Regions from separate parts of the Thermus sp. CCB_US3_UF1 genome, predicted to be linked through region 2. Evidence: riboswitches for the same ligand, from Rfam matches in the RefSeq annotation. Region 2 holds a riboswitch; the other holds the start of a gene.
What was found. A riboswitch is a leader RNA that binds a small molecule or an ion and turns the genes downstream of it on or off. The one in region 2 is predicted to bind thiamine pyrophosphate.
Positions count from the first base shown of each region.

Region 1: it holds a riboswitch for thiamine pyrophosphate, as region 2 does, so the genes downstream of both, TCCBUS3UF1_RS09530 (thiamine ABC transporter substrate binding subunit) here and thiE (thiamine phosphate synthase) in region 2, are expected to answer to the same signal.

Region 1 covers NC_017278.1:1,910,936-1,921,860, reverse strand. The annotation lists gene TCCBUS3UF1_RS09555 (DNA-directed RNA polymerase subunit beta) at 1-873, shown strand, start outside; gene rpoC (DNA-directed RNA polymerase subunit beta') at 928-5,499, shown strand; gene TCCBUS3UF1_RS09545 (fuculose-1-phosphate aldolase) at 5,539-6,117, shown strand; gene TCCBUS3UF1_RS09540 (hypothetical protein) at 6,114-6,353, shown strand; gene TCCBUS3UF1_RS09535 (alpha/beta fold hydrolase) at 6,323-7,171, shown strand; TPP riboswitch at 7,172-7,264, shown strand; gene TCCBUS3UF1_RS09530 (thiamine ABC transporter substrate binding subunit) at 7,286-8,320, shown strand; gene TCCBUS3UF1_RS09525 (iron ABC transporter permease) at 8,324-9,790, shown strand; gene TCCBUS3UF1_RS09520 (DNA-formamidopyrimidine glycosylase) at 9,787-10,581, opposite strand; gene TCCBUS3UF1_RS09515 (DCC1-like thiol-disulfide oxidoreductase family protein) at 10,574-10,885, opposite strand; gene TCCBUS3UF1_RS09510 (acyl-CoA thioesterase) at 10,869-10,925, opposite strand, start outside.
Region 2 covers NC_017278.1:1,339,426-1,350,350, reverse strand. The annotation lists gene TCCBUS3UF1_RS06685 (branched-chain amino acid ABC transporter permease) at 1-401, shown strand, start outside; gene TCCBUS3UF1_RS06680 (ABC transporter ATP-binding protein) at 394-1,119, shown strand; gene TCCBUS3UF1_RS06675 (ABC transporter ATP-binding protein) at 1,116-1,820, shown strand; gene TCCBUS3UF1_RS06670 (sulfate adenylyltransferase) at 1,841-2,890, opposite strand; gene cobA (uroporphyrinogen-III C-methyltransferase) at 2,902-3,627, opposite strand; gene TCCBUS3UF1_RS06660 (sulfite exporter TauE/SafE family protein) at 3,620-4,360, opposite strand; gene TCCBUS3UF1_RS06655 (phosphoadenylyl-sulfate reductase) at 4,361-5,029, opposite strand; gene TCCBUS3UF1_RS06650 (bifunctional precorrin-2 dehydrogenase/sirohydrochlorin ferrochelatase) at 5,017-5,661, opposite strand; gene TCCBUS3UF1_RS06645 (uroporphyrinogen-III synthase) at 5,643-6,416, opposite strand; gene TCCBUS3UF1_RS06640 (nitrite/sulfite reductase) at 6,426-8,156, opposite strand; TPP riboswitch at 8,282-8,391, shown strand; gene thiE (thiamine phosphate synthase) at 8,463-9,083, shown strand; gene thiS (sulfur carrier protein ThiS) at 9,070-9,264, shown strand; gene TCCBUS3UF1_RS06625 (thiazole synthase) at 9,265-10,047, shown strand; gene TCCBUS3UF1_RS06620 (FAD-binding oxidoreductase) at 10,044-10,925, shown strand, end outside.

The sequences.
Region 1 (10,925 bases), 570 kb from region 2:
AAGCGCAAGCTCCAGGTGGGGGACAAACTGGCCAACCGCCACGGGAACAAGGGCGTGGTGGCCAAGATCCTGCCCGTGGAGGATATGCCCCACCTGCCCGACGGCACCCCGGTGGACGTGATCCTGAACCCCCTGGGCGTGCCCAGCCGGATGAACCTGGGCCAGATCCTGGAAACCCACCTGGGCCTGGCGGGCTTCTTCCTGGGCCAGCGCTACATCTCCCCGGTCTTTGACGGGGCCACGGAGCCCGAGATCAAGGCCCTCCTGGCGGAGGCCTTTGACCTTTACTTCGGCAAGCGCAGGGCCGAGGGCTTTGGCGTGGACAAGCGGGAGCTGGAGGTCCTGGCCCGGGCGGAGAAGCTGGGCCTGGTGAGCCCCGGCAAGAGCCCGGAGGAGCAGCTTCGCGAGCTCTTCACCCAGGGCAAGGTGGTCCTCTACGATGGCCGCTCCGGGGAGCCCATCGAGGGGCCCATCGCCGTGGGGCAGATGTTCATCATGAAGCTTTACCACATGGTGGAGGACAAGATGCACGCCCGTTCCACCGGGCCCTACTCCCTCATCACCCAGCAGCCCCTGGGGGGCAAGGCCCAGTTCGGTGGCCAGCGCTTTGGGGAGATGGAGGTCTGGGCCCTCGAGGCCTACGGGGCGGCCCACACCCTGCAGGAGATGCTCACCCTCAAGTCCGACGACATTGAGGGCCGCAACGCCGCCTACGAGGCCATCATCAAGGGGGAGGACGTCCCCGAGCCCAGCGTGCCCGAGTCCTTCCGCGTGCTGGTCAAGGAACTCCAGGCCCTGGCCCTGGACGTGCAGACCTTGGACGAGCGGGACAACCCCGTGGACATCTTTGAGGGGCTGGCTTCCAAGCGCTAAGGCCTTGGGGTAGAGAGAAGAGGCGTTCCCGGTAGGGAAATAGCTGGAGGAAGAATGAAAAAAGAAGTCCGCAAGGTCCGCATCGCCCTGGCTTCCCCGGAGAAGATCCGCTCCTGGAGCTACGGGGAGGTGGAGAAGCCCGAAACCATCAACTACCGCACCCTGAAGCCCGAACGGGACGGGCTCTTTGACGAGCGCATCTTCGGCCCCACCAAGGACTACGAGTGCGCCTGCGGCAAGTACAAGCGCCAGCGCTTTGAGGGCAAGGTCTGCGAGCGCTGCGGGGTGGAGGTCACCAAGAGCATCGTGCGCCGCTACCGCATGGGCCACATTGAGCTGGCCACCCCCGCGGCCCACATCTGGTTCGTCAAGGACGTGCCCTCCAAGATCGGCACCCTTCTGGACCTTTCCGCCACCGAGCTGGAGCAGGTCCTCTACTTCAGCAAGTACATCGTCTTGGACCCCAAGGGGGCGGTGCTGGACGGGGTGCCGGTGGAGAAGCGCCAGCTCCTCACCGACGAGGAGTACCGGGAACTCCGCTTCGGCAAGCAGGAAACCTACCCCTTGCCCGCGGGGGTGGACGCCCTGGTCAAGGACGGCGAGGAGGTGGTGAAGGGCCAGGAGCTGGCCCCGGGCGTGGTGAGCCGCATGGACGGGGTGGCCCTCTACCGCTTCCCCCGCCGGGTGCGGGTGGAGTACCTGAGGAAGGAGCGGGCTGCCCTGCGCCTGCCCCTGGCGGCCTGGGTGGAGAAGGAGGGGTATAGGCCGGGGGAGATCCTGGCGGAGCTTTCCGAGCCCTACCTCTTCCGCGCGGAGGAGGAGGGGGTGGTGGAGCTTCAGGAGCTCCAGGAAGGCCACTTCCTGGTCCTCCGCAAGGGGGAGGAGGTGGTGGCCCGCTACTTCCTCCCCGTGGGCCTCACCCCCCTGGTGGTGCATGGGGAGATCGTGGAAAAGGGCCAGCCCCTGGCCGAGGGTAAGGGCCTCCTCCGCCTGCCCCGGCACATGACCGCCAAGGAGGTGGAAGCCGAGGAGGAAGGGGAGACCGTCCACCTCACCCTCTTCCTGGAGTGGGCCGAGCCCAAGGACTACCGGGTGGCCCCCCACATGAACGTGGTGGTGCCCGAGGGGGGCAAGGTCTTCCCCGGGGACAAGGTGGTGGCCGCCATTGACCCCGAGGAGGAGGTGATCGCCGAGGCCGAGGGGGTGGTCCACCTGCACGAGCCCGCCAGCATCGTGGTGATGAAGGCCCGCCTCTACCCCTTTGAGGACGACGTGGAGGTGACCACCGGGGACCGGGTGGCCCCCGGGGACGTCCTGGCCGACGGGGGCAGGGTCAAGAGCGAGATCTACGGCCGGGTGGAGGTGGACCTGGTCCGCAACGTGGTGCGGGTGGTGGAGTCCTACGACATCGACGCCCGCATGGGGGCGGAGGCCATCCAGGCCCTCCTCAAGGAACTGGACCTGGAAGAGCTGGAGAAGGAGCTTTTGGAGGAGATGAAGCACCCCTCCCGGGCCCGGCGGGCCAAGGCAAGGAAGCGCCTGGAGGTGGTGCGGGCCTTCCTGGATTCCGGCAACCGCCCGGAGTGGATGATCCTCGAGGCCGTCCCCGTCCTGCCCCCCGACCTCCGCCCCATGGTGCAGGTGGACGGGGGCCGCTTCGCCACCAGTGACCTCAACGACCTCTACCGCCGCCTCATCAACCGCAACAACCGCCTGAAGAAGCTCCTGGCCCAGGGCGCCCCGGAGATCATCATCCGCAACGAGAAGCGCATGCTTCAGGAGGCGGTGGACGCGGTGATCGACAATGGCCGCCGCGGCGCCCCGGTGACCAACCCTGGCTCCGAACGCCCCTTGCGCAGCCTCACCGACATCCTCTCGGGCAAGCAGGGCCGCTTCCGCCAGAACCTCCTGGGCAAGCGGGTGGACTACTCGGGCCGCAGCGTGATCGTGGTGGGCCCCCAGCTCAAGCTCCACCAGTGCGGCCTGCCCAAGCGCATGGCCCTGGAGCTCTTCAAGCCCTTCCTGCTCAAGAAGATGGAGGAGAAGGGCATCGCCCCCAACGTCAAGGCCGCCCGGAGGATGCTGGAGCGCCAGCGGGACATCAAGGACGAGGTCTGGGATGCCCTAGAGGAGGTGATCCACGGCAAGGTGGTCCTCCTGAACCGCGCCCCTACCCTGCACCGCCTGGGCATCCAGGCCTTCCAGCCCGTGCTGGTGGAGGGGCAGTCCATCCAGCTCCACCCCCTGGTCTGCGAGGCCTTCAACGCCGACTTTGACGGGGACCAGATGGCGGTGCACGTGCCCCTTTCCTCCTTCGCCCAGGCGGAGGCCCGCATCCAGATGCTCTCGGCCCACAACCTCCTCTCCCCCGCCTCGGGGGAGCCCATCGCCAAGCCCAGCCGGGACATCATCCTGGGGCTTTACTACATCACCCAGGTGCGGCGGGAGAAGAAGGGGGCGGGGCGGGAGTTCGCCACCCCGGAGGAGGCCCTGGCCGCCTACGAGCGGGGCGAGGTGGCCCTAAACGCCCCCATCCGGGTGGCGGGCCGGGAAACCAGCGTGGGCCGGCTCAGGTTCGTCTTCGCCAACCCCGACGAGGCCCTTTTGGCGGTGGCCCACGGGCTTTTGGATCTGCAGGATGTGGTCACGGTCCGCTACCTAGGTAAGCGCCTGGAAACCAGCCCTGGCCGGGTCCTCTTCGCCCGCATCGTGGGCGAGGCCGTGGGCGACGAACGGGTGGCCCAGGAACTCTTGCAAATGGACGTACCCCAGGAGAAGAACTCCCTCAAGGACCTGGTTTACCAGTCCTTCCTCCGCCTGGGGATCGAGAAGACCGCCCGGCTCCTGGACGCCCTCAAGTACTACGGCTTCACCCTCTCCACCACCAGCGGCATCACCATCGGCATTGACGACGCCGTGATCCCGGAGGAGAAGCGGCGCTACCTGGAGGAGGCCGACCGCAAGCTCATGCAGATCGAGCAGGCCTACGAGATGGGCTTCCTCACCGACCGGGAGCGCTACGACCAGGTCATCCAGCTCTGGACCGAGACCACGGAGAAGGTCACCCAGGCGGTCTTCAAGAACTTTGAGGAGAACTACCCCTTCAACCCCCTCTACGTCATGGCCCAGTCCGGGGCCCGGGGTAACCCGCAGCAGATCCGGCAGCTCTGCGGCATGCGCGGCCTGATGCAGAAGCCCTCGGGGGAGACCTTCGAGGTGCCGGTGCGCTCCTCCTTCCGCGAGGGGCTTACGGTCTTGGAGTACTTCATCTCCAGCCACGGGGCCCGGAAGGGCGGGGCGGACACCGCCTTGCGCACCGCGGACTCGGGGTACCTGACGCGGAAGCTGGTGGATGTGGCCCACGAGATCGTGGTGCGGGAGGCGGACTGCGGCACCACCAACTTCATCTCCGTCCCCCTCTTCCAGCCCGATGAGGTGACCCGCTCCCTGCGCCTCAGGAAGCGCTCGGACATCGAGTCCGGGCTTTATGGCCGGGTCCTGGCCCGGGAGGTGGAGGTCTTGGGCCAGCGCCTCGAGGAGGGCCGCTACCTCTCCATGGAGGACGTGGCCCTCCTGGTCAAGGCCGCGGAGGCTGGGGAGATCAAGGAGGTGCCGGTCCGCAGCCCCCTCACCTGCCAGACCCGGTACGGGGTCTGCCAGAAGTGCTACGGCTACGACCTCTCCATGGCCCGGCCCGTCTCCATCGGGGAATCCGTGGGGGTGGTGGCGGCGGAGTCCATCGGGGAGCCTGGCACCCAGCTCACCATGCGCACCTTCCACACCGGGGGCGTGGCCACCGGCACCGACATCACCCAGGGTCTGCCCCGCGTGATCGAGCTCTTTGAGGCCCGCCGCCCCAAGGCCAAGGCGGTGATCTCGGAGATCGACGGGGTGGTGCGCATCGAGGAGACCGAGGAGAAGCTTTCCGTCTTCGTGGAGTCCGAGGGCTTCTCCAAGGAGTACAAGCTCCCCAAGGATGCCCGGCTTCTGGTCAAGGACGGGGACTACGTGGAGGCCGGCCAGCCCCTGACCCGCGGGGCCGTGGACCCGCACCAGCTCCTGGAGGCCCGGGGGCCGGAGGCGGTGGAGCGGTACCTGGTGGACGAGATCCAAAAGGTCTACCGCGCCCAGGGGGTGAAGCTCCACGACAAGCACATTGAGATCGTGGTGCGGCAGATGCTCAAGTACGTGGAGGTCACCGACCCCGGGGACAGCCGCCTCCTGGAAGGCCAGGTGCTGGAGAAGTGGGACGTGGAGGCCCTGAACGAGAGGCTGATCGCCGAGGGCAAGACCCCCGTGGCCTGGAAGCCCCTCCTCATGGGGGTGACCAAGAGCGCCCTCTCCACCAAGAGCTGGCTCTCCGCCGCCAGCTTCCAGAACACCACCCACGTGCTCACCGAGGCGGCCATCGCCGGGAAGAAGGACGAGCTCATCGGCCTCAAGGAGAACGTCATCCTGGGCCGCCTCATCCCCGCGGGCACGGGCTCGGACTTCGTGCGCTTCACCCAGGTGGTGGACCGGAAGACCCTGAAGGCCATTGAGGAGGCCCGCAAGGAGGCGGTGGAGGTGCGGGAGCCCGCCCCCCGTCGCCCTGCCCGCCGGGAGCAGCCGGGCAAGCAGGCCTGAGCCTCCCCACCCTGGGCCGTCGTGGGCCATAATGGGCCCATGCTGGCCCGGCTTTACACCGCCTTTCGCCAGGTGGGGGAGGACCTTTTCGGGCAAGGCCTCATCTCCGCCACCGCGGGTAACTTCTCCGTGCGGGGCAAGGAGGGCTTCCTCATCACCAAAAGCGGGGTGCAAAAGGCCCGCCTGACCCCCGAGGACCTGGTGGAGGTGCCCCTGGAGGGCCCCTTTCCCCCCGGGGCCAGCGTGGAGAGCGTGATCCACCGGGAGGTTTACCGGCGCACCCAGGCCCAGGCCCTGGTCCACGCCCACCCCCGGGTGGCCGTGGCCCTCTCCCTTCACCTGGACCGCCTCCTGCCCCTGGACCTCGAGGGCCAGTACTACCTGCGGGAGGTGCCCGTTCTGGCCCCTAAGACCACCTCGGCCAGCGAGGAGGCTGCCTCCGCCGTGGCCGAGGCCCTGGCCCACCACCGGGTCTGCCTCCTTCGGGGCCACGGGGCCTTCGCCGCCGGTTTCAAGGAAAGGCCCGAGGAGGCCCTTCTGGAGGCCTATAGCCTCATGACCACCCTGGAGGAGAGCGCGGAAATCCTCCTGTACCATCGGCTTTGGGGGGGAGGATGAGGGTGCTCTTCGTGGAGGGCAAGGATAAGGAGGGGCTTCTGGCCCTGGCCCAGCGGCTTCCCCACCCCTATGGCCTCCTGGAAGGGGAGGGGGTCTGGCTCCTCCAGGTCTGGGGCGCCTCGGAAGAGGCCCAGGCCCTGGCCCAGGCCTTGCCCGGGGTCAGGGTGTGGGCCTTCACCCTGCGGGATGGGGTAGTCTATAGGGGATGCGGGAAGAGATCGGCTACATCCCCGTAGGGGAAGCGGAGCTTTACGTGGAGGACGTGGGCGAGGTGCGCGCGCCCGCCCTTTTGGTCCTCCACGGAGGGCCTGGGGGCAACGCCTACGCCCTGCGGGAGGGCTTGGAGGAGTACCTCTCAGGCTTCCGCGTGGTCTACTTTGACCAGCGGGGCTCGGGGCGCAGTCTGGAACTACCCCAGGACCCCCGCCTTTTCACCCTGGATGCCCTGGTGGAGGATACCCTGGCCCTGGCCGAGGCCTTGGGGATTGAGCGCTTTGCCCTCCTGGCCCACGGCTTCGGGGCCTTGGTGGCCCTGGAGGTCCTCCGCCGCCACCCGGAGGCCCAAGGGGCGGTCCTCCTCGCCCCCTGGGTCAACTTCCCCTGGCTTTCCGCCCGCCTGGCGGAGGCGGCGGGCCTCACCCCCTTGGCCGACCCCGAGGCCAACCTGAGGGCAGCCCTGGCCCGGGCCGAGCCCAAGCTCCTGTTTGACCGCCTCATGTTCCCCACCCCCCATGGCCGGTTGGCGTACGAGTGGGTGGCCGAGGGCTCGGGCATCCTGGGGCCCGACACCCCCGCTTGGGCCTTCCTGCACAACGGGCTTTGGCACCTGGACTACACCCCCCACCTCGCCCCTTGCCGGAAGCCGGTCTCGGTGGTGGTGGGGGAGAAGGACGGCACCAGCTACCCCTACGCCGAGGAGGTGGCCGAGCGCCTCAAGGCCCCCATCCGCGTGGTTCCCGGGGCCGGCCACTACCCCTGGATTGACCAGCCCGAGGCCTTCGGCGAGGCCCTGGCGGCGGCCTTGGCCCCATTGGGGGCCCCTGCGTTAGACTAAAGGGGTCACCGGGGGTGCCCCTAGGGGGCTGAGAGATACCCTTGGAACCTGATCCGGGTAATGCCGGCGTAGGGAAGGTGACCGAGGCCCCTCCCGGTGACACGGAGGGGTGGTATGCAAAGAGCCTTTGCCCTGCTGGTCCTTTTGGCCTTTGGCTTGGCCCAGGAGATCACGGTCCTCACCCACGCCAGCTTCTCCTTGGACAAGGGGCTCATCGCCCAGTTTGAGCGGGAAACCGGCCTCAGGCTCCGCTTCCTCAAAGGGGGGGATGCAGGGGAGACCCTGAACCGGGCCATCCTGACCAAGGGAGCTCCCATCGCGGACGTCCTCTACGGCTTTGACAACACCTTCCTTGCCCGGGCCCTCGAGGCCGACATCCTCCTCCCCTACCGCAGCCCGGAGATCCGCAACCTCAGGGCCACCCTCCTCCTGGACCCCACGTTTCGGGCCCTCCCCGTGGACTACGGCTGGGTGAGCCTGAACTACGACCGGGCCTACTTCCGCGAGCGGCCCCTGCCCCAAACCCCCCAGGACCTGGCCCGGCCCGAGTACGCCCGGCTTCTGGTGGTGCAAAACCCAGCCACCAGCTCCCCGGGCCTGGCCTTCCTCATGGCCACCGTGGCCCGCTTCGGCGAGGACGGGTACCTGGACTTCTGGGCCCGGCTGCGGGACGGGGGGGTGCGGGTGGCCAAGGGCTGGAGCGAGGCCTACTACACCCACTTCACCCTGTACAAGGGGGATAGGCCCTTGGTGGTTTCCTACACCACCAGCCCCGCCGCCGAGGTCTACTACTCCGAGGGGAAGTACCGGGAACCCCCCACGGGCAACCTCTTCCCCGAGCTTTCCTTCTTCCAGGTGGAGTTCGTGGGCATCCTGAAGGGGACCAAGAACCTCGAGGGGGCCAAGCGTGTGGTGGACTGGCTCCTCTCCCGGCCCGTGCAGGAGAACCTGCCCACGGAGATGTGGATGTACCCCGCCCGCCGGGAGGCCCGGCTTCCCGAGGTTTTCCGTTTCGCCCCCGAGCCCTTGGGCAGCGTCCGCCTGGACCCCAAGGCCATGGCCCTCCACCGGGAGCGCTGGATCGCCGAGTGGACCCAGGTGGTCCTCCAGGGCCGTAGCCCCGAGGAGGTGCGCCGCGGGCGGCGCTAGGGCGTGGCCGGGCTTCTCCTCCTTTTCCTGGGCCTTGCCCTTTTCTACCCCTTGGGGCGCATCCTGGCCCTGGGGCTGGGGGAGGGGCTGGCCTTGGCCCTGGCCAACCCCTACTACTGGGGTCGGTACGCCTGGAGCCTGGAGTACGGCCTCCTTTCCGCCCTTTTGACCTTGGGCTTGGCCCTTCCTTTGGCCTTCGCCTTCCGCCGGCGTTTCCCTGGGCGGGAGGCTTTCTTGGCCCTATCCACCCTGCCCTTCGTCCTGCCCACCCCGGTGGTGGCCTTGGGCTTCCTGGCCCTCCTGGGCCCCCGCGGGGTCCTGGGGGTGGACCTCTACGGGACCCGGGCCCTCCTCCTCTGGGCCGCGGTCTTCTACAACCTGGGCCTGGCCCTCCGCATCCTCTTACCCGTGGCCGTGGCCCTCGAGGGGCCCCTGCAGGCCGCCCGCGTCCTGGGGGCCACCCCCTGGCGGGCTTTCCTGAGGGTGGGGCTTCCCCTCCTCCTCCCCGCCTTGGCCGGGGCGGGGCTTCTCGTCTTCCTCTACACCTTCTCCGCCTTTGGGGTGCCCCTTCTCCTGGGCGGGCCCCGGTACGCCACCCTGGAGGTGGAGGTCTACACCCTTTTGGCCTACCGCCTGGCCTTCCCCGAGGCCGCGGCCCTCATGCTCCTACAGCTTCTTACCCTGGGCCTGGCGGTCCTCCTGTACGGGCGCCTCAGGCCCTACCCCTTGCCTCCCGGGAGGCTTTCCCCTTCCCGGGGCTGGCCCTGGGCTTTAGCCCTTGCTTTCGCCGTGCTGTACGCCCCCCTAGGGGTCCTCTTCCTCCAGGCCGATCCCGCCGCCCTGGTCCGGGCCTGGAGTTCGGAGGCATTTACCCCCCTTTCCCTGGCCCTTGGGAATACCTTCCGCTTTAGCCTTCTGGCCCTCCTCTTGGCCCTGCCCTTGGGGGTGGCCTACGCGGTGGCGGCCCGGCGAAACCGGGCCTTGGACCTCCTGGGCCTTTTTCCCCTCATGGTGAGCCCCGTGGCCGTGGGGCTCGGCTACCTCTTGGCCTACCCTGCCTGGAGGGGCTCCTTGGCCCTCCTCCTCCTTGCCTACGCCCTCCTGGCCTACCCCCTGCTGGCCCGGGCCCTTCTCCCTGCCCTAAGGAGCCTTCCCCCAAGCCTCCTCCAGGCGGCCCGGGTCCTGGGGGCCCCCCCTTGGCGGGCCTTTCTCCGGGTGGAGCTTCCCCTGGTCCTCCCCGCCTTCCTTTCCGGGCTGGCCCTGGCCCTGGCCGCCATCCTGGGGGAGTTTGGCGCCAGCCTGGTCCTCTGGCGGCCCGAGTGGACCACCCTGACCCTGGCCATCTACGAGCGCCTGGGCAGGCCGGGGGAGGGACCCTTTGCCGAGGCCCTGGCCATGGCCGCCCTTCTTGCCCTGCTTTCCGGCCTCCTCTTCTTCCTCCTGGACCGCGGGCGGGGGCGGTGGGGCTAGGTCTGGCAGGCGGGGCAGAAGTGGGTGCCCCGGCCCCCCACCACCGCCTTGGCCAGGGGGTGGCCGCACCGGGGGCAGGGAAGCCCCTGGCGGCCATAGACCGCGTGCCGCTCCTGGTAGCCTCCCGGGAGGCCATCGGGCTGCTGGTAGGTGCGGTCGGAGAGGGTGCTCCCCCCTAGGGCCACGGCCTCGGCCAGGACCTGGCGGAGGCTTTGGAAAAGCCGCTTGGCCTCCTCCTCCTTCAGGGACCTTCCCCAGCGGAAGGGGGAGAGGCCCGCGCGGAAGAGGGCCTCGTCGGCGTAGATGTTTCCCACCCCCGCGGCCAGGGTCTGGTCCAAGAGGAGGGCCTTGAGGGGCTTTCGGCTCCGCCTCAGGCCTTCCCAGAAGGGGGGGAAGGCGAACCCCTCGGAAAGGGGCTCGGGGCCAAGGCGCCCCAGAAGGGGGATCTCGCGGTAGTCCCCCCGGTCCACCACCCAAATCCGCCCGAAGCGCCGGGGGTCGTGGAAGAAGAGCTCCCCTCCTTCCAGGCGGAAGCGCACCCGGGTGTGAGGGGTCTTCTCCAGGCGGAAGCCCCCGGTCATGCCCAGGTGGATCACCATCTCCAGGCCCCCCGAGAGGGCGAGGAGGAGGAACTTCCCCCGGCGGTCCAACGCCTCCACCTCCCGGCCCTCGGCCCGCTCCGTGTGGCGGTAGCGGGTGGGGTCTTCGTGCTGGACCCCAAGAAGGCGCCGGCCCCGGAGGAGGGGGAGGAGCCTCCGCCGGGTGGTCTCCACCTCGGGGAGCTCAGGCACGGGGCCTCCTCCGGGCCAGGGCCCGGTAAAGCCTAGGCCCCAGGCCTAGGGCCTGGCCCAGGAGGAGAAAGGGATAGAGGGGCCGGAGGAGGGGAAGCCGCCAGGCTAGGCGGAGAAGGGCCCCGTACCCCCGGTAGACCCTTTCCCCCTCCAGGAGGTGGAGTTCCTCCAGAAGGGCTTCCTGGTCCAGGCCCTGGGCCTCCTGCAGGGGTTCCACCCGCAGGCCCCCTTCCAGGTCCAGGGCCTTCAGGGTTCGGCCCAGGGCCCGGCAGTAGGGGCAGGCGCCGTCAATCAGTACCCGCATCCCCGTTTATCGCCTCGGGCGCGTCCACCGGCACGGGCTG
Region 2 (10,925 bases):
GGAGCCCCTTCCGCCTGGCCCAGGCCGCCACCCGCCAGTCGGAGGCCGTGGCCCGGGTCCTGGGGGTGCGGGTGGTGCGGGTGAAGCTCCTTTCCCTCCTCCTGGGGAGCCTGGTGGCGGGGCTGGCCGGGGGGGTGTACGGCATGAAGGCCCTTTTCCTTTCCCCCTACGACGCCTTCAGCCTGGGCCGGGCGGTGGAGGCCTTGGTCATCCCCATCTTCGGGGGGCTTTACAGCACCTTAGGGCCCCTGCTGGGCGGGGTGGTCCTGGTGGGGCTGGAGCAGGCCCTGCGCCTGTGGATCAAGGAGGGGTACCTGGTGGTCTACGGGGCCATCCTGGTCCTGGTCATCCTCTTCCTGCCCCGTGGGCTCTTGGGCCTTTGGGGAGGGCGGCGTGGCTAGGCTGCTGGAGGTCAAGGGGGTTAGCAAGCGCTTCCTGGGCCTTTGGGCCTTGAAGGCGGTGCACCTGCACCTCGAGGAGGGGGAGATCCTGGCGGTCATCGGCCCCAACGGGGCGGGAAAGAGCACCCTTTTGAACGTGATCTCTGGCCTCCTCAGGCCCGATGGGGGAGGGGTTTTCCTCCAGGGGGAGGAGGTCACCCACCTGCCCCCGGAGGCCCGCACCCACCGCGGCCTGGGCCGGGCCTTCCAGATCGTCCAGCCCCTGCCGGAGCTCACGGTGCGGGAGAACCTCCTGGTGGGGGCCCTTTTTGGCAAGCCGGGCGCCTCGAGGCGGGAAGGGGAGGCCTGGGTGGAAAGGGTGCTGGAGCTGACCGGCCTGGCCCCCCGGGCCGAGGCCCTGGCAGGGGAGCTGACCCTTTTGGAGGACAAGCGCCTGGAGCTGGCCCGGGCCCTGGCCACCCGGCCCAAGGTGCTCCTCCTGGACGAGGTCATGGCCGGTCTGCGGCCCAAGGAGGCGGAGGAGGCCATCGCCCTGGTGCGGCGCATCCGCGAAAGCGGGGTGGCCATCCTCTTCATCGAGCACCTGATGCCGGTGGTCAAGGCCCTGGCCGACCGCGTGGTGGTCCTGGACTACGGCGAGGTGATCGCCGAGGGGCCTTACGAGGCGGTGGCCCAGGCGGAGCGGGTGCGGGAGGCCTACCTGGGGAGGCGGGCATGAGGCTGCGGGTGGAAGGGTTGGAGTCGGGCTACGCCAAGGCCCAGGTCCTCTTCGGGGTGGACCTCGAGGTGGAGGAGGGGGAGCTGGTGGCCCTCCTGGGGGCCAATGGGGCGGGCAAGACCACCCTGCTCCGGACCATCTCCGGGCTCCTTAAGCCCTGGAAGGGCAGGGTGGAGCTGGATGGCAGGGACCTCCAGGGCCTTTCCCCGGCCCGGCGGGCCCGGCTGGGCTTGGGCCACGTCCCCGAGGGGCGGCAGCTTTTCCCCCTCATGAGCGTGGAGGAAAACCTGCGCCTGGGGGCGGCCTTCCTGGCCCCAGGGCGGGAGGGGGAGGGCTTTGCCCGGGCCTACGCCCTCTTTCCCCGCCTCGCCGAGCGTAGGCGGCAGCTGGCCGGCACCCTTTCCGGGGGGGAGCAGCAGATGCTGGCCATCGCCCGGGCCCTCATGGGCTTCCCCCGCATCCTTCTGGTGGATGAACCCTCCTTGGGCCTTTCGCCCCGGCTGGCCGAGGAGGTGCTTTTGGCCCTGCGCCGGGTGGCCGAGGAGGGGGTGGGGGTCCTCCTGGTGGAGCAGAACGTGGCCCTGAGCCTGGAGGTGGCGGGTAGGGCTTACGTGATGGAGCACGGGCGCATCGTCCTGAAGGGGAGCGCCACCAATCTCCTGCAGGACCCAAGGGTGCGGGAGGCCTACCTGAGCCTCTAGATGGGGGCACCGCCCCGGGCCTAAAGGCCTCTTTGCAGGATGGGAATAAGCTCGGGCCGCACCAGCTCAGGGGGCGGGGCCTGGCCTGCCCGGAGGAGGGCGCGGACCCGGGTCATGCTGATGGAAAGCCGCTTCTCCCGGTGCCCCTCGGGGCAGGTCCTTTCCGAGGCGATGCCGCCGCAGAGGGGGCAGTGGAAGACGGCCCCCACCCGCAGGATCTCTATGCCCAAGGGGGGGAGCCGGTCAAAGATGCGGTGGGCGGCGTAGGGGTCGTAGAAGTCCCCTACCCCGGCGTGGTCCCGGCCTACCAGGAAGTGGGTGGCCCCGAAGTTCTTGCGCACCAGGGCGTGAAAGACCGCCTCCTTGGGCCCGGCGTAGCGCATGGGGGTGGCCAGGCCGAAAAGGGCCACCCGCTCCTGGGGAAGGAAGCCCTCCAAGAGGGCCTGGTAGGCCTCGAGGATCACTCCCGTGGGGAAATCGTCCGCCTTTTTGGCCCCCAGGATGGGGTGGACCAGGACCCCGTCGGCCAGCTCCAGACCCAGGCGGATCAGGTACTCGTGGGCCCGGTGGGGGGCGTTGCGGGTCTGGAAGGCCACCACCTTCCCCCAGCCCCGTTCCCGGAAGAAGGCCCGCACCTCCTCCGGGGTCTTTTCCAGGGGGCCCCTTTCCCGGGGCCTGAGCACCTCCACCTGCCCCCCTAGGGCGTAGGGCCCCTTGGCATAAAACCGGGCCACCCCCGGGTGGGCCGGGCTCTCTGTGCCGAACACCTCCCGCGCCAGGGCCTCCAGGTCCAGGGCGTAGGCCTCGGCCACGTGGACAAGGGCCACCACCTCCTTCCCGTGGACCAGGCCTAGGGTGTCCCCCGGGCCTACCCTGGGTTTTTCCCGGCTCTGCAGGAGGATGGGGAGGCTCCAGACCTCCCCCGTGGGCAGGCGCATCTCGTAGGCCACAGAGAGGGCCTCTTCCCGGGTCATGAAGCCCCGCACCGGGTGGAAGGCCCCGCTTGCCAGGTTCTCCAGGTCCAGCCGCTCGTCCTCGCCGATGGTAAGGGTCAAGAGGGTTTCCCGCATGGCCGCCTCCTTTAGGCCAAAACCTGTTCCAGGTCCACCAGGGGCCCAGGGGCCTGGGCGAAGATCCGCGCCACCTCCCCCAGGATCCAGAGGGCAGGGGAGCGCACCTCCACCCCGTCTTGGGCCACCTCCTCCAAGGCGGCCTGGACCCGGCGCTCCTCGGGGGTGGAGGCCTTCTCCACGAAGAGGGTGGGCTCCTTAGGGTCGCGCCCCAGCCGGATGAGCTCCCGGGCGATCCAGGCTCGACGCTTCACCCCCATGAGGACCACCAGGGTGGGGACGTGGGCGAAGGGCCTGAGGTCGGGGTAGCCCCCGCCTTCCAGGACCCCAGAGACGGCGGCGAAGCCGTGGGCGATCCCCCGGTGGGTGAGGGGGAGGCAGGGGGCAAGGAGGCTGGTCACCCCGGGGACCACCTCCACGGGGATCCCGTGCCGCAGGAGGAAGAGGATCTCCTCTCCCCCCCGGCCAAAGACCAGGGGGTCTCCTCCCTTAAGCCGCACCACCAGGGGATGGGTGCGGGCGTAGCGCAGGAGGAGGCGGTGGATGGCCTCCTGTTTTTCGCTTTCCCCCTCCTCTTTGCCCACGTAGATCCTTTCCCCCCGGGCCAGGGCCAGGATGCGGGGGTCCACCAGGCGGTCGTGGAGGACCACCGGGGCTTCCCGGAGGAGGCGGAGGGCCTTGAGGGTGAGGAGCTCCGGGTCCCCAGGGCCGGCCCCCACCAGGTAGACCCTACCCATGGGCCACCCCCCGGTAGACCAGCTGCCCGCCGATGAAAAGGAGCCAGAGGAGGAGGACCAGCCGCAAGGGTTCCCGGGGGAGCCAGGTGGCGAAAAGGGCCCCCGCGCCCGCCCCCAGGACCCCGCCCGCGCTCAGGCCGAGGAGGAGGCCGGGGTCCACCTGGCCCAGGAGGAGGTGCACCCCCCCGCCCAGCAGGGCCAGGACCAGGCCGAAGAGGAGATCCGTGCCCACCACCTTCTGGGGGGAAAGGCGGGTGGCGTAAAGGAGGAGAAGGGTGCCCAAAGCCCCTGCCCCGGCAGAGGAGAAGCCCACCTCGAGGCCGATGCCAAAGGCCCCAGGGGGCAGTAGCCCGGGCCTTTCCTGACCCCTGGGGTTGCCCTTGAGGCTGCGCCAAAGCCCGAGCCCCGCCGAGACCGCCACGGTGAGCCCCACCAGCAGGAGGATGAGGTCCTTGGCCCCCTTGAGGCCCGTGAGGAGGACGCTTCCCAAAAGCACCCCCGGCACCCCCCCGAGGAGGAGGCGGAAAAGGGCCTGGGCGTCCACCTGTCGCCGCAGGAGGTAAACCCCACCCGCGGGTACCTTCACCAGGAAGCCGAAGAGGAGGGCCGTGCCCACAGCCACCTCCGGGGGAAGCCCCAGGAGAAGGATGAGGAGGGGGGCGGTGATGGTGCCTGCCCCTACCCCCGTGACCCCGATGGCGAAGGCGATGAGAAAGCCCAGAAGAAAGGCCATCTATCCCTCCTTCCCGTGCAGGTGGATGCCGCACTCCAGCTTGCCCTTCCCTGCCCAACGCCCCGAGCGGGGGTCATTGGGGTCCAGGGGCTTGGCCGTGCAGGGGGCGCAGCCGATGGAGAGGTAGCCCTGGTCGTAAAGGGGCAGGTAGGGGAGGCCTTGCACTGCCAGGTAGGCGAAGACCTCCTTAAGGCTCCAGTCGTAAAGGGGGTTCACCTTCTTGAGGCGGTGGCCCGAGGGGAGAAGGGCCTCCTCCAGGGGTTGGAGGTGGGCCCGGGTGGGGGATTGCTCCCGCCTCAGCCCCGTGAACCAGGTGTCGTAGGCCTCCAGGGCCTGGAAAAGGGGCTCCACCTTGCGGATTTGGCAGCAACGGTGGGGGTCGCTCTGGTAGAGGTTGCCGTAGCGGCGCTCTTGCTCCTCCCGGGAAAGGGCGGGAGTGAGGTTCACCAGGCAGAAGCCCAGACGCCTTTGCATCTCGTCCCGGTAGGCGTAGACCTCGGGGAAGTGGTAGCCGGTGTCCAGGAAAAGGACGGGGATGTCGGGCCTGAGCTCCAGAAGCAGGTGGAGCACCGCCACGTCCTCGGCCTGGAAGCTGCAGGTGAAGCAGGGGTTCTGGCTTTGGGCCAGGGCTTCCCCTACCAGGGTCTTGACGGCCTTTACCTTGTCCATACCTCCTCCAGGGCGGCTTCAGCCTTGGCCATGGCCTTGGGCAGGCCTTCCTTAGGGTCTAGGTCCAATGCTTCCAGGGCTTGGTCCACGATGCGGTACCAAAGCCGTTTCCTCGCCTCAAAGTCCGGGATTTGCGCGATCCTGGGCCTTAGGGTGCGGAGGTAGGCCACGAGTTCCCCGTAAGCCAGGGGCAAAAGGGCGGCAAACCGCTCCTTGAGGCGCACCGCCAGGGCGGGGGCGGCCCCCGAGGTGGAAAGGGCCACCACCAGCTCCCCCCGGCGCAGCACCGCGGGGAGGATGGCGCTGGCGTTTTCCGGGTCGTCCACCGCCACCAGGAAGATGCGCCTTTCCTCTGCTTCCCGCCGCACCTCGGGGTGGATGGCCTTGTCCTTGGGGTGGCTTACCACCAGGAAAAAGCCCTCCAGGTCCCCCCTTCGGTAGCCCCGCCGCACCCACCGGATGCGGCCCTCCTGGGCCAGGGCCTCGAGGTCCCCCGGGTCCTCCTGGGCCAGGACGGTGACCTCGGCCCCGGCTTCCAGCAAGGCCCTGAGCTTTTGCGGCGTCTCGGGCCCGCCGCCGACGAGGAGGACGGGCTTGCCGCGGAGGTCCAGCATCAGGGGGAAGTAGCCCATGGCTCCTCCTCCAAGGCCTTCCTGAAGCCTTGCAGCATGCTGCCCATCCGTTCCTTCTCGTCCACGTAGAAGGGCCTCACCCCCCATTCCCTCAGGGCGTCGGCGGTGACCCGGCCCACGGCCACGGCCTTCACCCGGGTGTTCAGGGCCTCCTGGAGGGCCTTGGGGTTTTCGGCCCCTTCAAAGAGAAACTCCACCTGGATGGCGGCCACGAAGGCCACGGCCTCCACCGCGCCCTCGAGGATGCCCTCTTCCAGGGCCCGGATGCCCTCTGGGTTTGGCAGGTGGCGGTAGGGCATGAGGGGAAGGACCTGGTACCCTCTTTCCCTCAGGGCCGTTTCCAGGAGGGGCAAGGGTTTGCCGTAAAGCTGCAGGGCTGCCTTGCCCGCCCCCTGGGGGAGGAGGGGGATGAGGCTTGGGCTCGTCCCGTCCCCGGTGGCCTGGGGGGGTAAGCCCTCCTCCCGCAGGACCCGGGCCGCCTTGGCTCCCCGGGCCAGGCGGTGGGCCTCGGCCAAGGGCCCCCTAAGGTCCAGGCCCAGGGTCTTCGCCCCCTGGAGGAGGTCCCGCACCCCCACCCCGGTGGTGGCCAGGAAGAGGTCCACCCCCCTGCCGAGTTCCAGGAGGTGGTCTTCCCACTCGGGCACGGGGACCTTTTCCGTGGCCTGGGTGGGGAAGAGAAGGGGCGTGAAGCCGAGCTTCTGGGCTAAGGCCTTAAACTCCTCCTGCCGCCTCAAGCCGGCGTAGGCGATGCGCATCCCCACCCCCTATACCGCGCACTCCCCGCGCCCAAGCCGCACGCTGAAGGCCTCCCCTTCCCCTCCGAGGTCCTGGTAGAACTCGGGCGCCTCCTCGTAAGGGGGAACTTCCTGAAACTCTTCCAATATAGCCTTGAAGGAGGCCACCCTCACCCGGTCCAGGTAGGCCTGGAAGCCTTCTCCGTTTTCCCGCTCCTCCAGGTAACGCCGCAGGATCCTTTCCACGGCCTCGGGGACCCGGCGGGCGGGGATGCGGCCCACCACCTGGCCAAAACGGGCTTCTCCCTCGCGGGTGCGCCCCCCCAGGAGGAGGACGTAGTGGGGCACCTCCCTTTCCCCCACCTTGCGGCTGGAGCCGTAGAAGCCGATGTCCGCGATGTGGTGTTGTCCGCAAGAGTTGGGACAGCCGGAGATCTTGAGGCTCACCGCCTTTATCCCCGGGTCCTGGGCCAGGGGAAGGGCCCTTAGCCTTTCCTCTAGGGCCTGGGCCAGGCCCCGGGAGCGGGTGAGGGCCAGGTTGCAGGTGTCGGCCCCGGGGCAGCGGGTGATGTCCAGGAGGGTGTGGGCGTCCGCATGGGCAAGCCCCGCTTGCAAAAGGGCCTCGTAAAGCCCGCCCAGGGCCTCCTCCGGAACGTGGCGCAGGAGGAGGTTTTGGCTGATGGCGCTCCGCACCTCCCCGGCGTAGGTTTCGGCCAGGTCGGCCAGGGCCCTGAGCCCCTCAGGGGTGATGTCCCCCAGGGGCAGGCGGACGGTGACGGTGTAAAAGCCTTCTTGTTTCTGCCGGAAGAGGTTGGTGCGCCGCCAGGCATCAAACCCAGGGGCAAAGGAAAAGGGTTTCCGCGGGGGGTTGGGCAGGCGGGGCGGGGGAGGGTCTTGGGGCGGGGTCCAGGCCTCGAGGTCCGCCCCGCTCGCCGTGAGCCTCACCACGCGCCTTTCCTCCCGCACCGCCTCCCGGAAGGCGGCGATGCCCCATTTCTTCACCAGGAACTTGAGCCGGGCCTGGGTGAGGACCTTGCGGTTCCCGTAGCGGTCAAAGAGGCGGATGATGGCCAGCAGGGTGGGGAGGAGGTCCTCCTCGGGGGTAAAGGGCTCCAGGAGCTCCGCGCCCATGGGGGCAGCCCCCAGGCCCCCGCCCACGTAGATGCGGAAGCCCCGTTTTCCTCCTTCCCGGGCGGCCACCACGCCGATGTCGTGGATGGGGGTGCGGGCGTGGTCCGAGGCGCACCCCTCAAAGGCAATCTTGAACTTCCGGGGCAGGTTCTGCCCCACGGGGTGGCGGAGGAAGTAACGGTAGGCCTGCTCCGCGTAAGGGGTCACGTCAAAGGCCTCCTCCGGGGAGACGCCCGCGTAGGGGCAGCAGGTGATGGCCCGGATGGAGTGGCCGCAGGCCTCGCGGGTGGTGAGGCCCACGGCGTTCACCATCCGCAGAACCTGGGGCACATCCCGGCGGTGCACGTGGTGGAGCTGCACCGCCTGCCGAGTGGTCACGTGGGCCAGGCGGTTTTCCGCGTACCGCTCCGCCACCTCGGCCAGGACCCTGAGCCCCTCGGGGGTGATGCGCCCCACGGGGAGCTTGATGCGGATCATGTGGTGCTCGGGGCGGCCCCGGATGCCGTAGATGCCGTTTTTCAGGCGGTAGACCCGGAAGTCCTCTGGATCGGCCTCTCCCGCCTCGAGGCGGGCGATCATGGCCTCCAGGTACCGGATCTCCGCTTCCACCACCTCAGGAAGCCCTGCCATAGCCCTCTCCTTCTCCCCCCTCCGGGGATTGGCCGGTATGGTATACCATTGAGCCCATGAAAGTAAAGGGTATATGGTCTTTGTGCCCCTCCACCCTTTTTCCCGGATGGGCGTGCTATAGTGGCCTTACAGGCTAGGGGTGCCCCAAGGGAGGGGCTGAGAGCTGGGTGCTTCCCAGCAACCCTTGGAACCTGATCCGGGTAATGCCGGCGGAGGGAAGCCTATGCGAAGCGCCCTAACCCCCACAACCCAAACCCCATCCCCAGGGCCGCGCGGGGCCCCCTGCCGGCCTAAGGGGGTGGTGGCTTGCAGGGACGGCTCTATCTGGTGGTGACCCCCAGGCCCGGCTGGACCTGGGAGGAGGTTCTGGACCGCACGGAGCGGGCCCTGGCGGGGGGCGTGGAGGTCCTGCAGCTCAGGGCCAAGGACTGGGAGGCCCGGCCCATCCTGGAGCTGGGGGAGCGGATGGGCCTTCTGGCCCGGCGCTACGGGGTCCCCTTCTTCCTCAACGACCGCCCGGACCTGGCCGCCCTCCTGGGGGCGGACGGGGTGCACCTGGGCCAGGGGGACCTGAGGCCGGAGGAGGCCCGGCGCTTTTTTGGGGGGCTGGTGGGCCGCTCCACCCACGCCCCCGAGCAGGCCCTAAAGGCCCTGGAGGAGGGGGCGGACTACCTTTCCGTGGGCCCGGTGTGGGAGACCCCCACCAAGCCGGGCCGCCCGGCGGCGGGCCTGGGGTACGTGCGCTGGGCGGCGGCCCACCTGGGGGAGAAGCCCTGGTTCGCCATCGGGGGGATAGACCTTGGCAACCTGGACCAGGTCCTGGCGACTGGGGCCAGGCGGGTGGTGGTGGTCCGGGCCATCCTGGACGCCGAGGACCCCGAAGGGGCGGCCCGGGCCTTCCGGGAGCGGCTTTATGGTGTGGCTTAACGGCGAGGCCAAACCCCTAGAGGGAAGGGAGCTGAGGGAGGTCCTGGCCGAGATGGGCGTGGACCTTGGGCGGGTGGCGGTCCTCCTCAACGAGGAGGCCTATCCCGGACGGGATTTGCCCCCCCATGTCCTCCGCGAGGGGGATGTGGTGGAGGTGGTGGCCCTGATGCAAGGAGGCTAGATGGACACCTGGCAGGTGGGAGGGATAACCCTGCGAAGCCGCCTCATCCTGGGCTCGGGGAAGTTCCGGGACTTCGGGGTGATGCGGGAGGCCATTAAGGCCGCGGGGGCGGAGGTGGTGACGGTTTCCGTAAGGCGGGTGGAGGTGGGGGCCCCGGGGCACGTGGGGCTTCTGGAGGCCCTGGAGGGCGTGCGCCTCCTGCCCAACACCGCCGGGGCCCGCACCGCCGAGGAGGCGGTGCGCCTGGCCCGGCTGGGCCGGGCCCTGACCGGGGAGGGTTGGGTGAAGCTGGAGGTGATCCCCGACCCCGCCTACCTCCTCCCCGACCCCCTGGAGACCCTGAAGGCGGCGGAAAGGCTTCTGGAGAAGGGCTTTACCGTCCTCCCCTACATGGGCCCGGACCTGGTCCTGGCCCGGCGGCTTGCCGCCCTGGGCACGGCCACGGTGATGCCCCTGGCCGCCCCCATCGGCTCGGGCTGGGGGGTGCGAACCCGGGCCCTTCTGGAGCTCTTCGCCCGGGAGCGGGCGGGCCTGCCCCCGGTGGTGGTGGACGCGGGCCTCGGCCTTCCCTCCCATGCGGCGGAGGTTCTGGAGATGGGGCTGGACGCGGTCTTGGTCAACACGGCCATCGCCGAGGCGAAAGACCCCCCGGCCATGGCCGAGGCCTTCCGCCTGGCGGTGGAGGCGGGGCGGAAGGCCTTCCTGGCCGGGCCCATGCGGCCTAGGGAAGGGGCGAGCCCCTCGAGCCCCACCGCCGGCGTCCCCTTGGGGAGGGAAGGGTGAGGGCCGAGGTGGCCGTGGTGGGGGCGGGGATCATCGGGGCCCTGGCCGCCTACGAGCTGAGGAAGCGGGGCCTCGAGGTCCTCCTCCTGGACGCGGGGAAGGAGGGGGCCGCCACCCTGGCCAGCGCGGGGATGCTGGCCCCCCACCCGGAGGGGCTTTCCGGGGAGCTTTTGCAGGCGGGGCTTTGGGCCCTGGAGTATTACCCCGCCCTCCTGGAGGAGCTTTTGGCCCGGGGCTTCCGGGTGGAGGCCGGCTTCTCCGGGGTGGGGGTGGTGGCCCTCTCCGGGGCGGAAAGGGAGGCCTGGGGGGCGGAAGGGGCCCCGCCCTACCCCGTGCGGGGAGGCCAGGGCTACCGGGCCTTCCCTGGGGGGTACGTCCACCCTAGGGCCCTGCGGGAAGCCCTCCTGGAGGCCCTAAAGGCCATGGGGGTCACTCTCCTTTGGGCCGAGGTGGAGAGGGTAGCGGAGGGCCGGGTCTTCTGGCGGGAAGGGGAGGCCAGGGCCCGGGCCATCCTCCTCGCCGTGGGGGCCTGGGGGGGGCGGTTTGGCCTGCCGGTGCGGCCCCTCAAGGGGGAGGCCCTCCTCCTGGAAGGGCCGGCCCCGCCCCTGCCCCTCTTCGCCGGGGAGGGGTACCTCCTTCCCCGGGAGGGCGGGGTCTACGTGGGGGCCACCCAGCGGGAGGGGTTTGGCGGCGGGGTGGACCTTTGGGGCCTGCGCTTCCTGGCGGACTACGCCCACGAGCGCTTCCCCCTTCTGGAAGGGGCTCCCTTCCGGGGGGTGGTCTACGGCTACCGCCCCTTGGGGGAGGTTTTCGTGGGCCAGGTGGAGGGAAACGTTTGGGCGGCGGTGGGGCATGGGCGAAACGGGGTCCTCCTGGCC